2 regions of the Alkalicoccus luteus genome follow, and region 1 is predicted to be linked to the other one. Evidence: riboswitches for the same ligand, from Rfam matches in the RefSeq annotation. Region 1 holds a riboswitch; the other holds the start of a gene.
The links. A riboswitch is a leader RNA that binds a small molecule or an ion and turns the genes downstream of it on or off. The one in region 1 is predicted to bind lysine.
Positions count from the first base shown of each region.

Region 1 (7,602 bases):
CTACACGTTTTGCAGTATCCTCATGGAAAATTAATTATTTTTTTCTCATAATGTATACAAGCGCGTATAAACACCGTTATACGAGGACTGTATCGTAACGAGCCAACCTTCATGAAAAAACGAGTGTCTTTCCGCAGGAACACGGAAAAACACTCGTTGAGGGTTTCGGTTTTATGATATTGCGGCAGAACGATCATCTAACCGCTTCGTGTAGATACGAATGCCGAACAGCAGCAGCGCCAGCATCCCGGCTCCGGCAGCGAGCCCAAGCAGCGTGCTGCCCGTAAGGCCGAGCACGAGGAATGAGGCGGATGCCGTGACACCGATTAGAAGCGCATACGGCAGCTGCGTGAGCACGTGATCGATGTGATGACTCCCTGCACCTGCTGAGGACAGAATGGTCGTATCCGAAATCGGCGAGCAGTGATCTCCAAAAATGGATCCGGCCAGAACAGCCGCCAGCACTGGCAGCATGAGCGTAATATCAACAGCCGCAGCGATATCTCCGGCAATCGGCAGCATGATGGCGAATGTGCCCCAGGAAGTTCCTGTGCTGAATGCCATAAATCCTGCAAGTACAAACAGCAGAACTGGAAGCAGCGCCGCTGGAATAAAGGTATCCACCTGTGATGCCAGGTACTCCCCTGTTCCGAGCGCATCAATGACTTCAATAATCGTCCATGCAAACACGAGAATATATACAGCCGGAAGCATCGACTTTACCCCGCTCCAAAGTCCGAGTCCGATCTGAGAAACACGGATACGGCGGAAGAAAGCGAGGATGAGCGCAGATGCAAAGCTGATTAACCCGCCGTACAGCAGTGCAGCAGCGACGTCTGTGTTTTCAAACACAGCCAGGATGCTGGCTTCCCCTTCCGTTCCTTGAATGCCGGTGATGACCATAAACAGAACGGTTGCTCCGATAAGAATTAAAATGGGGATAACTAGATCGGCAACCTTCCCATCCGTTTGCGGAACAGTCTCTTCGTTTTCGCCGGGTATAGCCCCGCGGGAACGGTCTACCAGTTCACCTGTTTCGATTGCCCGGTGTTCATGTTTACGCATCGGTCCAATATCCAGCTTCCAGTAGGCGACGGCAAATACGGCAATGATCGCAAATACCGCATAGAAATTCATCGGTGCAATCATCAGAAATGCCTGCAGCGATCCATACTGGGCTACGCCATGAGTGGCCAGAATCCCCCCGATAATCGTGATGATGTACGCACCCCAGCTGGAAACCGGTGATATAACGCACATCGGCGCTGCTGTCGAATCGACGACGTAAGCAAGCTTCGCCCGGGAAATACGATGCCTGTCCGTCAACGGTCTGCTGACGTTCCCGACCGTTAAGCTGTTGAAATAATCATCAATAAAGATGATGATGCCAAGGAAGCCAGCAGTGAACTGTGCTCCTGCCCGGGTTTTCACACGCGCAAGCGCCCACTCCCCAAATGCACGGCCACCTCCGGTGATCGTGATAAGAGCTGCGATCATCCCCAGCAGAAAGAGAAACAGAATAATATAAAATTCCCACGTATTCACCCCGTCAGCTGTCCAGAAAATCGACGTGACGGTTCCTGCTATATCGGCAATGGCCGCATTTACAAACATATCCTCTGTCTGATGCACCATCAGCGCACCGACAATAATCCCTGCTCCGAGTGACAGCAGCACACGCTTTGTAATCAGTACAAGTACGAGTGCGAGCACCGGCGGCAGCAGTGATAAAATTCCATGTTCCACGTTCGTCATCCTCCCTTTTATCCATACAAAAAGAGCAGGGGAAGCCCCTGCTCGTTGTATCACAGTTGATTCCTCCGTCAGGCAGCTCTCCACAGTTCCCTGTGACAGTGCTTTATCTGTTCAATAAAGCCCCAGCTGAATGAACCGGCTGTCCATTCGCTTCGGCAGCATTGCCTTTCCTGAATCGTCCCTGCCCTGCCGGACTCGGATTCAGTACTGATCGCAGCTGCTCCTCCACCTCACATGACGTGAGGTATCTACCATTTATTCATTATGACTGTGGAATCATATCACAGATTCTGACCGTCTTCAACCACTCTCTCCAAAGTCTGAAAAGTGTGAGGATGCTGATTTTTCTCATCCATCTGACCGTTCATCTCCGCTGTAACGGCCCATTCCTTTTCGTCGAATGGAGGAAAGAACGTATCGCCTTCAAACGAAGCATCGATGCGTGTCAAATACATACGTGCCGCATAAGGAAGAAACATTTCGTACAGCTCTGCTCCCCCCATGATGACGATTTCTTCGTCTTCCGCTGCGAGTGCCAATATGTCATTCATATCGCTGATCGTTTCGATTCCTTCATGCGAAAAAGAAGCGTCGCGCGTCAGCACGAGGTTACGCCGTTTCGGGAGAGGTCTGCCGATTGATTCAAACGTCTTACGCCCCATCACGACCGTTTTATGCAGCGTCGTCTGCTTGAAAAAAGCTAGATCGCCCGGCAGCTTCCACGGCATGCCCCCGTCCTTACCGATGACCCTGTCCCGATCCATGGCCGCAATCATCGAAATCATACCGACACCTTCCCTTTAATCGCAGGGTGCGGATCATATCCGGACAGCTCAAAGTCTTCGAACGTAAAATCTTCGATTCGCTTTACATCCGGGTTGAGCTTCATGATTGGCAGCGGGCGCGGATCGCGCGAAAGCTGCTCTTTTACCTGCTCTACATGATTATTATAAATGTGCACATCGCCAAACGTATGCACAAAATCCCCTGGCTTCAAGCCGCATTCCTGAGCGATCATCATTGTCAGGAGCGAGTAGGAACCGATGTTAAACGGCACCCCCAAAAACACATCCGCCGACCGCTGATACAGCTGGCAGGAAAGTCTGCCGTCTGCCACATAAAATTGAAACAGGCAGTGGCATGGTGCAAGCGCCATTTCATCAAGCTCTCCTACGTTCCAAGCGTTCACGACCATTCGACGTGAATCCGGATTCGACTTAATCGTGTCAATCACGTTCCGCAGTTGATCGATTTGTCTGCCATCCGGCGCCGGCCAGCTTCTCCACTGCCGGCCGTAGACGGGACCAAGGTCCCCATCGTCACCAGCCCACTCGTTCCAAATTCGTACGCCGTTCTCCTGCAGGTACTTCACGTTTGTATCACCTTTAATGAACCAGAGCAGCTCATAGATCATCGCCTTTACGGCCATTTTCTTTGTCGTCACAAGTGGAAAGCCTTCTTCTAAATTCATGCGCATCTGATAGCCGAATGTGCTGATCGTTCCTGTACCGGTCCGGTCTTCTTTAGCAGTTCCGTTCTCTAAAACGTGTCTGCACAGATCGAGATAGGTTTTCATGAGAATCCTCCTTTTATTTCGTCACCGGCGATGCCTTGCCGTACGTCTTTTCCAGCTTCCAGGCAAGTACATCCCGCAAAAATTCCGGCATAAAGTACTGTTTTGAATGGAGATCATTCATCAGCGGATATAAATGGCTGAACGTAAATAGATCCGGAACAGCCAGGCTGTAGATACGGCGGTCTTCAATCAGCCGCTCGGCATCTCCATTTATGAGGCCCTCCCTGCCATAAAAAGATGTCATTCCAAGCACTTTCCCGCGAAAGCCGTAGCCTCGCAGACGGTAGTGAATCATCGTTTCTTCATTGGAAAGACGGATGATTTTCTTTAAATCGGTTCCCTCGATTTTTACGACAGCAGGGTTGATTGGATGAGGACAGATTTGATGGAGATGATGTCGCGTGACCTGGCCTGCAGGCAGGCTGTTTAACAGCAGTCCGGCATTGAACATAGCTGCATCTGCGCTGCACCACTCACGAAGGCCCTCTGCGGCAAGTGCGGTAAGCGAGGACGGTTCATACCAGGAAACGTGCAGCGCTTCAGGCAGTTCAGCGACCGGATGATAAAGCTGAGGCAGTGCTTCTGCTTCCAGCCGCTCCAGATGACGCCCGGTTTCGCCATCCCCCCGGATGCCCTTTACTTCATGAGTGTGAATATGCTTGACACGCGCCGGACTGCCGCTTTCTGTTTCGATCGTAATTTCGCCAATATGGGAAGCGGAACGTCCGCACTGGTGAATCCACGTTTGATGATGCAGCTCGCCATTCTCCAGAACATGATGCGTATGGGCTCCGAGTATCACCGAGATAGCTGGAAACGCCTCTGCTAGTTCGCGGTCAAGCCGAAGTCCGAGGTGGGATAAACAGATGATGCCGTCAGCATGCCGGCTCATCTCAGGGAGAAGCTCGCCCATCTCCTGCAGTGGGTCTTCCACTTTCCATCCGAGCTCCTCATAAAACTGATAAAACGGAATGGTTAATCCAACGACCGCAAGCCGGTAGCCATCCGGGAGTGTGTAAAGCTCCCACGGCTTGCACCAGGATGGACGATTACCATCCGGATGGTACAGGTTGGCTACGAGTACATCAAACTCTGCTCGTTCATAGAGAGATTCAAGTGCCGCTTTCGGCAGTGTGATGCCTTCGTTATTACCGATGGTCACTGCGTCATAGCGCATCTCGTTTAACAGCTCCGTGTTTCCACGACCCATCAGGCCTTCTGTTAACGGGTGCACCCGGTCGCAGTGATCGCCTATATCATAAAGGAGGACATGCTCACCTCGCTCTTCTGCTGCTTTCCGTTTCACCTTCAGCAGGGCAGCAGCAGCAGGCCACTGGTCCAGCTCGCTGTGAAGATCATTTGTATGCAGAATCGTTACTGTTGCCACGCCGGGACCTCCTTTTATAATCCGGTTATTCCTTCATAGATAAGCCTGATGCCGATCAAGAGCAGCACAATTCGCAGCGCGAGCACGAGTGTATCACTTTTCAGCCGGCGATTGATCCATGCCCCTATCTTCCCGCCGAACCAAGCTCCCGGAATGAGAGCTGCTGCGTATACCCAGTCCACATTCCCAAGTGCGACGTGGGATGCAGAGCTTACAAGCGCAGAGAGAAAGACGAGAAACATGGACGTTGCTACTGCAAAATGCGGCGGAAAGGCAAAGAGAATGATCATAGCAGGCACCATAAGCGAGCCGCCGCCAATGCCGAACAAGCCGGAAAACATGCCGACAAAAAAGGCAATTGAAATGCCAAGCCACGCTTCATAGCCATATTCACGGATCGTGCCGTCCGGCTCGCGGAAAGTCCGTTTGATTCCGCCCGGCCGAAGGGGAATCGGCTTAATTCGGTGCCGGATCAGCAGGATAAACGATACGATAATAATAAAGACGCCGAATGCGATTAAAAAACTTGCGACATCAATGCCGCTGTTCAGCCAGACGCCGAACAGGGCTCCAGGACCGCTCCCTGCAAAGAAGAGCAGCCCGCTTTTTAAATCAACGACTTTCTGCTTCATATAAGCAAGCGTCGACGAGAGACCGGTAAAAATCATCACCAGCAGCGATGTTCCGACCGCTGTCTGCGGCGTAATGCCGCTTAACAGCTCTGTATAGCCTCCGAGCACCATAAGTGCCGGGACGATAATTATTCCTCCTCCAAGTCCCATAACGCTGCCGACAATCGCAGCTGCAAGACCGAGGAAGGCAAGGGCAATCCATTCCATTCGTCATGTACTCCTCTGAAAAGCAGCGGAGGTCAGTCTTCGTTATCAAATAATCCAAGCTGCTTCGGAGCCGGCCCCTTTACCGGCAGACCAGCCATTTCCTGCAGCCGCTTTGCATTGCCGGCTGCGTGACCTCCTGAATTGTTGTTAAACACGACTGTCACCGCGCGTGATTGGTTCGTAAGCTTCTCCACTTTTTCGAGTATGTCGTGGAGCTCTTCTTCGTTATAATCGTACAAATAGCGGACTTCGCGCCACTTCTGCCCCGGGGCCGGCTTTTGCCAGGCCGCTTTATTCCGGCCGTGAAGCCTCACAAGCGTATGCTCCTTGTGTGTGGCTTCTCCGACCCATGGAATGGATCGTTCACCGATCTGAGGCTCATCGCAGACGCTGTGAATCCAGTCGTCCTGCTTCATGTAATCGAGCGTTTTTTCTTTGTATGCCTCTGTATACCACGAGGAATGACGGAATTCGAGCGCTGCCGGAAAACGACGCAGCTCTTCCCGGAGCCACTTTATGTATTGCACATGCTTTTGTGTGCAGTCAAACCAGGGCGGGAATTGGCACAGGACGTAGGACAGCTTTCCAGCTTCCAGCATCGGCGTGAAGGCAAGCCGAAAGGCCTCCAGCATTTCCTCCCGTGAATCAAATGGGCTTCTGCCGCGCTGATGACCGGTCATCCCTTGATACGCTTTTGGAATAAATTGAAACCCTTCAGGCGTCTCCCCAAGCCACTTTTGAATATTTTTAGCCGGCGGGACGGCATAAAAAGAGGAGTCGAGCTCTACTGCCGGAAAATGCCTGGCGTATGCCTCCAGTTTAGACGCTTTCGAAGGAAGATCCTCATAAAGCGTATCGTGGTCTCCCCAGCCTGTCAGTCCTATATCTATTCTGCCCATGATACCCGCTCCTTTCAAGTGCTTTTTCGCTTATTCGCTCTGAACTTCCTTTCCCCCGGAAAAGAGAAGTCGAAACAAAAAGCGGACCCGCCGAAAGGCAGATCCGCTTCAGAGCAAATGCGTATTACCCGATTGAACCTTCCATCTCGAACTTAATGAGACGGTTCATTTCAACCGCATATTCCATTGGAAGCTCTTTCGTAAATGGCTCGATGAAGCCCATTACGATCATTTCCGTTGCTTCCTGCTCGGAAACACCGCGGCTCATCAGATAGAAGAGCTGCTCTTCCGAAACTTTGGAAACAGTCGCTTCGTGCTCAAGCGAAATATTGTTGTTCAATATTTCGTTGTACGGGATTGTATCAGACGTTGACTCATTGTCCATGATGAGCGTATCACACTCAATGTTGGAACGGGAACGCTCTGATTTACGCCCGAAGTGCACGATTCCGCGGTACGTTACTTTACCGCCATGCTTGGAAATAGACTTCGATACGATCGAAGAAGAACAGTCAGGCGCAAGGTGATGCATCTTGGCACCAGCGTCCTGATGCTGGCCTTTCCCTGCAATCGCAATGGAAAGAACGTTTCCGCGTGCACCGCGGCCTTTCATCACGACAGCCGGATACTTCATCGTCAGCTTCGAGCCGATATTTCCATCGACCCATTCCATTACAGCATTTTCTTCTGCAACGGCACGCTTTGTTACGAGATTGAATACGTTCGGCGCCCAGTTTTGAATCGTCGTGTAGCGGCAGTACGCATCTTTCTTCACGATGATTTCAACAACGGCACTGTGAAGCGAGTTCGTTGTATAAACTGGAGCAGTACAGCCCTCTACATAGTGCACGGAGCTGTCTTCATCGGCAATGATGAGCGTACGCTCGAACTGACCCATATTCTCTGAGTTAATACGGAAGTAGGCCTGGAGAGGCGTATCCGTCTTAATCCCTTTTGGCACGTAAATGAATGAACCGCCGGACCATACGGCAGAGTTCAGTGCAGCAAACTTGTTGTCGGATGGAGGAATCACTTTACCGAAGTGCTCGCGGAAGATTTCTTCATCTTCTTTAAGCGCTGTATCCGTATCCTTGAAAATGATACCCTGCTCGGTCAGCTCTTCCTTCATATTGTGATACACAACTT
Region 1 covers NZ_JBPZEY010000005.1:19,935-27,536, forward strand. The annotation lists gene ACSZLD_RS07930 (Na+/H+ antiporter NhaC family protein) at 172-1,746, opposite strand; lysine riboswitch at 1,821-1,991, opposite strand; gene folA (type 3 dihydrofolate reductase) at 2,037-2,540, opposite strand; gene ACSZLD_RS07940 (thymidylate synthase) at 2,537-3,331, opposite strand; gene ACSZLD_RS07945 (bifunctional metallophosphatase/5'-nucleotidase) at 3,345-4,718, opposite strand; gene ACSZLD_RS07950 (sulfite exporter TauE/SafE family protein) at 4,733-5,557, opposite strand; gene ACSZLD_RS07955 (DUF72 domain-containing protein) at 5,590-6,456, opposite strand; gene sufB (Fe-S cluster assembly protein SufB) at 6,581-7,602, opposite strand, start outside.

Region 2 (7,602 bases), on a different contig from region 1:
CAGGATCATGCAGATTCCTTTGTTCGTTCTATACGAGTCCAGGATTCGCGGATGAACTTGTACATATTTATATTGCTGAAGATCTAAAGGCCGGACACAAAGCTGCAGATGACGATGAATTTGTTGAGATGGCTGAGGTCAGTTTAGAAGAAGCATCAGCGTTTATAGAAGATGGTACCATTCATGATGCTAAAACGCTGTATGCTGTTCAATACCTGCAGCTGCAAAAAGAACGGTCATCAAGCAGACCTAAATAATAATTATTATTATATTGTTATGATAATCATTATCATTTGACACCCATTTTCAATACTGCTTATAATAATAGCAGAAATGAAGGCAAGCTCCGCTCATACAGGAGCTGCTGAATGGAGGACGACTGTCAATGGAGCAGCGCATTGAAAGAATAAAAAAACAACTTCATTCCCAGAGCTATAAACTCACTCCGCAGCGGGAAGCTGTCGTTCGAGTGCTGCTCGAACATGAGGAAGACCACCTCAGCGCCGAAGATGTTTACATGCTGGTCAAAGAAAAATATCCGGAAATTGGGCTTGCCACAGTGTACCGGACGCTTGAACTTCTTACCGAATTGAAAATCGTAGACAAAATTAATTTCGGGGACGGCGTGTCCCGCTATGATCTTCGTAAAGAAGGTGCCACACACTTTCATCATCATCTAGTCTGCCTGGAGTGCGGAGCAGTTGATGAAATTCAGGAGGATCTGCTTGGTGATGTGGAGAAGATCGTGGAACAGCGGTGGAAGTTCGACATTAAAGATCACCGGCTTACGTTTCACGGTATTTGTCATCGGTGTAACGGCAGGTAGTCGCTGTACCAGCAAGAAGTCCCATTCTATAACTTACGCTGAACGGAAGCCTCAGACTATTCTGAGGTTTTTTGTGTTGTCAGCTATTGATTCAGAAGAATATATCGCATAGTCAATAAAATTCAGGACATTTTTTCAATGCCAACTGCACAAAGGTACGTACCTGTGGTATTCTGAAAGAAGCAGGAGGTGGCAGGATGTGCACCATGAAATAGAAACATTCATTCACTATTTGACGGTTGAAAAAGGCCTTTCACCCAACTCCGTTTCAGCCTCTGAACGGGATCTGCGTGCATATGCCGCATATCTCCAGCAAACAGCTGATTTAAAGGATTGGAACGATGTCATGCGTCACCATATATCAGGTTTTCTCCGGCATCTCTTTGAGAATGGACGAGCAGCCTCTACGACAGCAAGGATGCTTTCTACTGTCCGCTCCTTTCACCGCTTTATGCTGCGGGAAAAACTGTCGGCTCAGGATCCTTCCTCTGACGTTGATGCACCGAAGCAGGAACGCAGGTTGCCAAAAGTGCTTTCTGCTGCAGAAGTAGAGAAGCTTCTCGATGATCCTGCGGGAAAGAAAAAGCCGATCGAGCTGCGGAACAAAGCCATGCTCGAATTGTTGTACGCAACAGGAATGCGGGTGACAGAGCTTTGTACGTTAAAAACATCGGATGTCCATTTACAGATGGGATTTGTCCAGTGCAGAGGAAAAGGGAGCAAAGAACGAATAGTTCCGCTGGGCAGCCATGCATCAACGGCCCTGCAAAACTACCTGGATTACGGACGGTCTGAATTGATGAAAAAGAAGCAGAGTGACGATCTTTTTTTAAATCATCACGGAAACGTTCTCACGAGACAAGGGTTTTGGAAAATTATTAAGAAACTGGCACAGGAAGCGGGAATTGAAAAAGAGCTTTCTCCGCACATGCTGCGCCACTCATTCGCTACACATTTATTGGAAAATGGAGCTGATTTGCGCGCTGTTCAGGAAATGCTTGGACATGCCGATATTTCGACCACGCAAATCTATACACACGTAACAAAAGTACGCATGAGGGAAGTGTATACACAGCATCATCCTCGTGCGTGATGCTTTTTGAATAGAGGTCTGACTTCTGACAACAGAACAAAGATTTCTTCATTATTTAGTTAGGAGTGACAAACATGAGAGCTTATAAGCGGATTTTTCTCGTCGTAATGGATTCTGTAGGGATAGGTGAAGCACCGGATGCAGCGGCATTTGGTGACACAGGCGCTGATACACTTGGTCATATCGCTGAAAAAATGAACGGCTTGCAAATGCCTCATTTGGATCAGCTTGGACTTAGCTCTATCAAGACATATAAAGGGGTGTCGCAGCCGAAACAAACAATTGGGTCTTATGGAACGATGATAGAGAAGTCAGCCGGCAAAGATACGATGACCGGGCACTGGGAAATCATGGGTCTTTACATTGATCAGCCGTTTCGCACGTTTCCTGAAGGTTTTCCAAGCGCTTTGATCGATCAGATTAAAGCACACACCGGGAGAGGCATTCTCGGAAACAAACCGGCTTCGGGGACCGATATTCTTGATGAACTGGGAGCCGAACACGTCCGGACAGGAGACTTGATTGTGTATACATCTGCAGATTCCGTTCTGCAGATTGCTGCTCATGAAGAAGTTGTTCCTCCGGAGGAGCTCTGGAGCATTTGTGAAGCGGTCCGGGAAATGACGCTGGAAGATCCTTACATGATCGGTCGTGTCATTGCGAGGCCGTTTGTTGGTTCAGATGGAGCGTGGGAACGTACGTCCAATCGTCACGACTACGCACTGAAGCCTTTTGGCGAAACGGTTATGAACGCGTTGGAAGATGGAGGCTTCGATTCTATTTCCATCGGTAAAATTGCGGATATTTACGATAATGAAGGCGTGACCGATTCGCTCCGTACAACTTCGAATATGGACGGTATGGATAAACTTGTGCAAACAGCAGACCGTGAGTTTACCGGCCTCAGCTTCTTAAACCTTGTTGATTTTGATGCAAAGTTTGGCCACCGGCGAGATCCGATCGGATACGGAAAGGCGCTGGAGGAATTTGATGCAAGACTGCCGGAAATCATTAGCAGACTTCGAGAAGATGATCTCCTGCTTATCACCGCGGATCATGGAAACGATCCGGTTCATCATGGAACTGATCACACACGGGAGATCGTACCGCTTTTAGCATACAGTCCTTCTTCTAATCGATCCGTTGATTTAGGAAGACGCAGTACTTTCGCTGACATTGGAGCGACTGTTGCGGATAACTTTAAGGTTACAATGCCGGAATACGGCTCCAGCTTTTTAAACGAACTGACAGGAGGAGAAAAAGCATGAATCATATCAACAAAGCAGCAGCTTATATCAACGAAAAGCTTGGCAACCTGAAGCCGGAGACTGGCTTAATCCTCGGCTCCGGTCTGGGTGTCTTAGCAGAAGAGATTGAAAATTCTGTAGCTATTCCATATCAGGATATTCCCGGCTTTCCAGCTTCTACGGTTGCAGGCCATAAAGGTCAGCTTGTCGCAGGGAAGCTCGAGGGAAGAGATGTCGTCGCGATGCAGGGACGCTTCCATTTTTATGAAGGCTATCCAATGGAGCTCGTTACGCTGCCTGTGAGAGCCATGCAAGCAGCTGGGGTAACCGAGCTGATCGTGACAAATGCTGCGGGCGGTATCAACGAATCGTTTGATGCTGGCAATTTGATGCTGATTGAGGACCATCTTAACATGTTTGGGACCAATCCGCTTATTGGGGAAAATGTAGAAGCGCAGGGGCCGCGTTTTCCGGATATGTCCAAGCCCTATAACCCGGACATGATCCGCCTTGCTGCAGATGCAGCTTCAGAACATGGAATTGACGTTAAAAGAGGCGTATATGCCGGAACGACCGGACCGTCCTACGAAACACCGGCAGAGGTTCGTATGCTGCGAGTACTTGGTGCAGATGCGGTCGGTATGTCTACCGTTCCAGAGGTCATCACTGCCGGTCACTGCGGAATGCGGGTTCTCGGAATTTCCTGTATTTCAAATATGGCAGCGGGGATTCTTGATCAGCCGCTTACCCACGATGAAGTAATGGAAACGACGGAAGCCGTTAAGCAGGATTTCATACAGCTCGTTAAGGCTATTGTGCACAAGCTGAACGGATAAAAATAAACGTGAGGCACTTGATTTCGGATTGAGTTGCCGCACAGGGAAGGTGTGCTGGAAGATGCGAATGGTAGATGTAATTGAAAAAAAGCGTTCCGGACAGGAATTGACCGATGAGGAAATTGCCTACGTCATTGAGGGCTACACGAACGATTCCATTCCTGATTATCAAGTGTCAGCTCTTTTAATGGCGGTTTACTTCCAAGGAATGAGCGCCAGAGAAACAGCCGTCCTGACTCAGGCGATGGTTGATTCCGGTGAAACGATCGACCTGTCTTCGATTCACGGCCATAAGGTAGACAAGCATTCTACTGGAGGAGTTGGAGATAAGATCAGTTTTATCATCGGTCCGCTTGTAGCGTCGGTGGGGGTGCCGGTGGCTAAAATGAGCGGCAGAGGGCTTGGTCACACGGGAGGTACGATTGATAAGCTGGAGTCAATCAATGGATTTAATGTAGAAGTAAGCAAAGAGGATTTTATCCGGCTTGTAAATGAGAATAAACTTGCCGTGGCAGGCCAGACCGGCAACCTGGCACCGGCCGATAAGAAGTTGTATGCACTTCGTGATGTAACGGCGACAGTCGATTCAATTCCTCTCATTGCCGGATCGATTATGAGTAAAAAAATTGCCTCAGGCGCTGACAGCATCGTGCTGGATGTGAAGACAGGCTCCGGAGCTTTTATGAAAACGTTGGAAGAGTCGAAAAAACTGGCTCAGGAAATGGTGACCATCGGTACAAATCTCGGTAGAAATACAGTTGCTGTGATTAGTGATATGAATCAGCCGCTCGGCTACGAAATAGGAAATGCAAACGAGATTCGAGAAGCAGTAGATGTTCTTCGAGGGAAAAACGTTGAGGATCTCCGTGAGCTTTCACTTGAAATTGGAAGTCATATGGCTCTGCTTGCAGGGGTATTCGACAGCTATGAGCAAGCGTATGAGAAACTCGCTGCGAATCTTGACAACGGAGAAGCCTTTGAAGTCATGAAAACGTTTGTCGCTGCCCAGGGTGGCGATGTGTCTATGGTAGAAAATACAGATCTTCTCCCTGGCGCTTCTCATTCCATTGACGTCCCTGCAAAAACTGCCGGGTATATAACAGCAATTGAAGCTCATTCCATTGGGACTGCCGCGATGTACTTAGGTGCCGGCAGGGAAACGAAAGAAAGTAAGATTAAACACGGGGTCGGCATCTCGCTGCGTAAAAAAATTGGTGATTATGTTGAAGCTGGAGAATCGCTAGCTGTACTGCACTCTGATACAGAATCACAGGAAGATGCGCGCAGTCTAGTAAGAGAAGCCTATGAAATACGTGCGGAGCGTGTGTCCTCGCCAACATTAATTTATGAAGTAATCCGCTGAAGCTCGGAGTTGCAAAGCCTGCTAACCTGTGCTATATTAGCCAGAACTGAATAGAAGAAAGATAGAGGTGCCGGTAAAGGGATCAGTATGCTGTGGGATAAGGACAAGTGGTACGAGCAGCAGAAAGGCCCGCCGGCCGAAGAAAAACACGGATGTCCAGCCGTGTATTTCTGGGGCTGCACTGAAGAAGTGCAGCACTGTCACAGGAAGTTGTGGAGAACTATCTTTCCGATCGTTGTTAGACGAGAGGAATGATGGATGCAGCTGCCATCATTCCTCTTTTATTTAGGGGCGGCAGCCGGGATAATGTTTGTAAAGGAGAGATTTGAATTGGTTCAATATGGAACTCAGCGGATCAACGAGGCAGGAAGACTGGAAATTGGAGGAGTAGATGCTGCTGTTTTGACAGAAGCATATGGAACGCCTTTATTTGTTTATGATGTGGAGGATATCCGCAGGCGTGCAGCTGCGTTCCATCAAGCTTTTCAGAATGAACAGGTAAACTATCAAATTGCATACGCATCCAAAGCCTTCAGCTGTATCGCCATGCTGGAGCTGGCTGCTGATCTGGAGCTGAGCTTGGACGTGTGTTCTGAGGGAGAACTGTATACCGCTGCAAAAGCCGGTTTTCCGATGGAAAATATTCATTTCCACGGCAACAATAAGACTCCGCAGGAGCTGGAGATGGCTGTTGAACATGGAATCGGCTGCATTGTCGTCGATAACTTTACGGAATTGAGCTGGCTCATGGCCTTGACAGAATCAAAGAAGCAGCAGATGGACGTGCTGATCCGGATTACTCCAGGAGTAGAAGCCCATACGCATGAATATATTTCAACCGGACAGGAAGATTCAAAATTCGGATTCGATTTGAACAGTGGTCAGGCGGACAAGGCAGTCAACATGCTGAAGGATCACAAGTGGCTTCGTCTGCAGGGCGTGCATTCTCATATCGGTTCTCAAATTTTCCGGGCGGAAGGATTTGAAGAAGCAGTTCGTGCAGTCTTTCATTCGATTCGCAAATGGAATCATGAGTTTGGATTTTATCCACAGGTGCTTAACGTGGGCGGTGGGTTTGGAATCCGCTATGCAGAAGGTGATAAGCCGCTTCCGCTCGGTGATTATATTACCCGTATGGTCAAAGAAGTGAAAAACGAGGCAGCTTCCATGAATAAGCCGGTTCCGGAAATATGGATCGAGCCGGGCAGGGCACTTGTCGGTGAAGCCGGAACGACTATTTATTCGCTTGGAGCACGAAAAGAAATTCCGGACGTCCGGACGTACCTGTCTGTTGATGGTGGCATGACCGACAACATTCGTCCGGCTCTTTATCAGGCAGAATATTCCGCACTGCTGGCAAACCGTGCTAATGATCCGATTGAAGAACAGGTTTCCATCGCTGGCAAGTGCTGCGAAAGCGGCGATATGCTGATCTGGGATTTGGACCTTCCTAAAGCAGGCAGCGGGGATCTTTTAGCCGTGTTTTCAACCGGAGCCTACGGATATTCCATGGCTAATAATTATAACCGGATTTTACGTCCGGCTGTTGTGTTCGTCGAAAATGGACGACATGAATGCGTTATTCGCAGAGAAAGCCTTGAAGATCTCGTTAAATTGGAAGAAAGGTACAGCCTCCTCCAGAAAGAAAGCAGCCGCACAAGTTAACAGAGAAGAATAGAGGGCCGTCAGATACGCGTTTTCTGACGGTCCTGTTTTAGTTGAAAGAGAACCTGTAAAAAATAGATGGACGTTTATCAAATGGGCCAGCAAAAGGTTTGTCATTCGCCAAGCTGTGTAAAATCTGATAAACTGTTTTTGTTCCTTATTTTATTCACGCGGAGGTTTTACATAATGAAAAAAGGTGAAATTCGTTTTGAAAATGGCGAAGTAATTAAAATTGATTTTTTTGAAGAGGATGCTCCAGGTACGGTTGCTAACTTTGAGAAGCTTGCAAATGACGGCTTTTACAACGGACTGACATTCCACCGTGTTATTCCTGGCTTTGTAGCTCAAGGCGGCTGCCCTAACGGAACCGGCACAGGTGGACCAGGCTACACCATCAAATGCGAAACAGAAGGCAACCCTCATCGTCATCAAAAAGGCAGCCTGTCTATGGCGCACGCAGGCAAAGATACAGGCGGGAGCCAGTTTTTCCTCGTACTTGAACCTCAGCCTCATCTGGACGGTGTGCATACGGTATTTGGACAGATCACAGAAGGCCTGGATACGATGGATCG
Region 2 covers NZ_JBPZEY010000019.1:3,832-11,433, forward strand. The annotation lists gene ACSZLD_RS16370 (NUDIX domain-containing protein) at 1-257, shown strand, start outside; gene fur (ferric iron uptake transcriptional regulator) at 386-826, shown strand; gene xerD (site-specific tyrosine recombinase XerD) at 1,026-1,919, shown strand; gene deoB (phosphopentomutase) at 1,994-3,187, shown strand; gene ACSZLD_RS16390 (purine-nucleoside phosphorylase) at 3,184-4,002, shown strand; gene ACSZLD_RS16395 (pyrimidine-nucleoside phosphorylase) at 4,064-5,365, shown strand; lysine riboswitch at 5,420-5,596, shown strand; gene lysA (diaminopimelate decarboxylase) at 5,696-7,030, shown strand; gene ACSZLD_RS16405 (peptidylprolyl isomerase) at 7,217-7,602, shown strand, end outside.
Region 2: another riboswitch for lysine. It lies ahead of lysA (diaminopimelate decarboxylase); the one in region 1 lies ahead of ACSZLD_RS07930 (Na+/H+ antiporter NhaC family protein).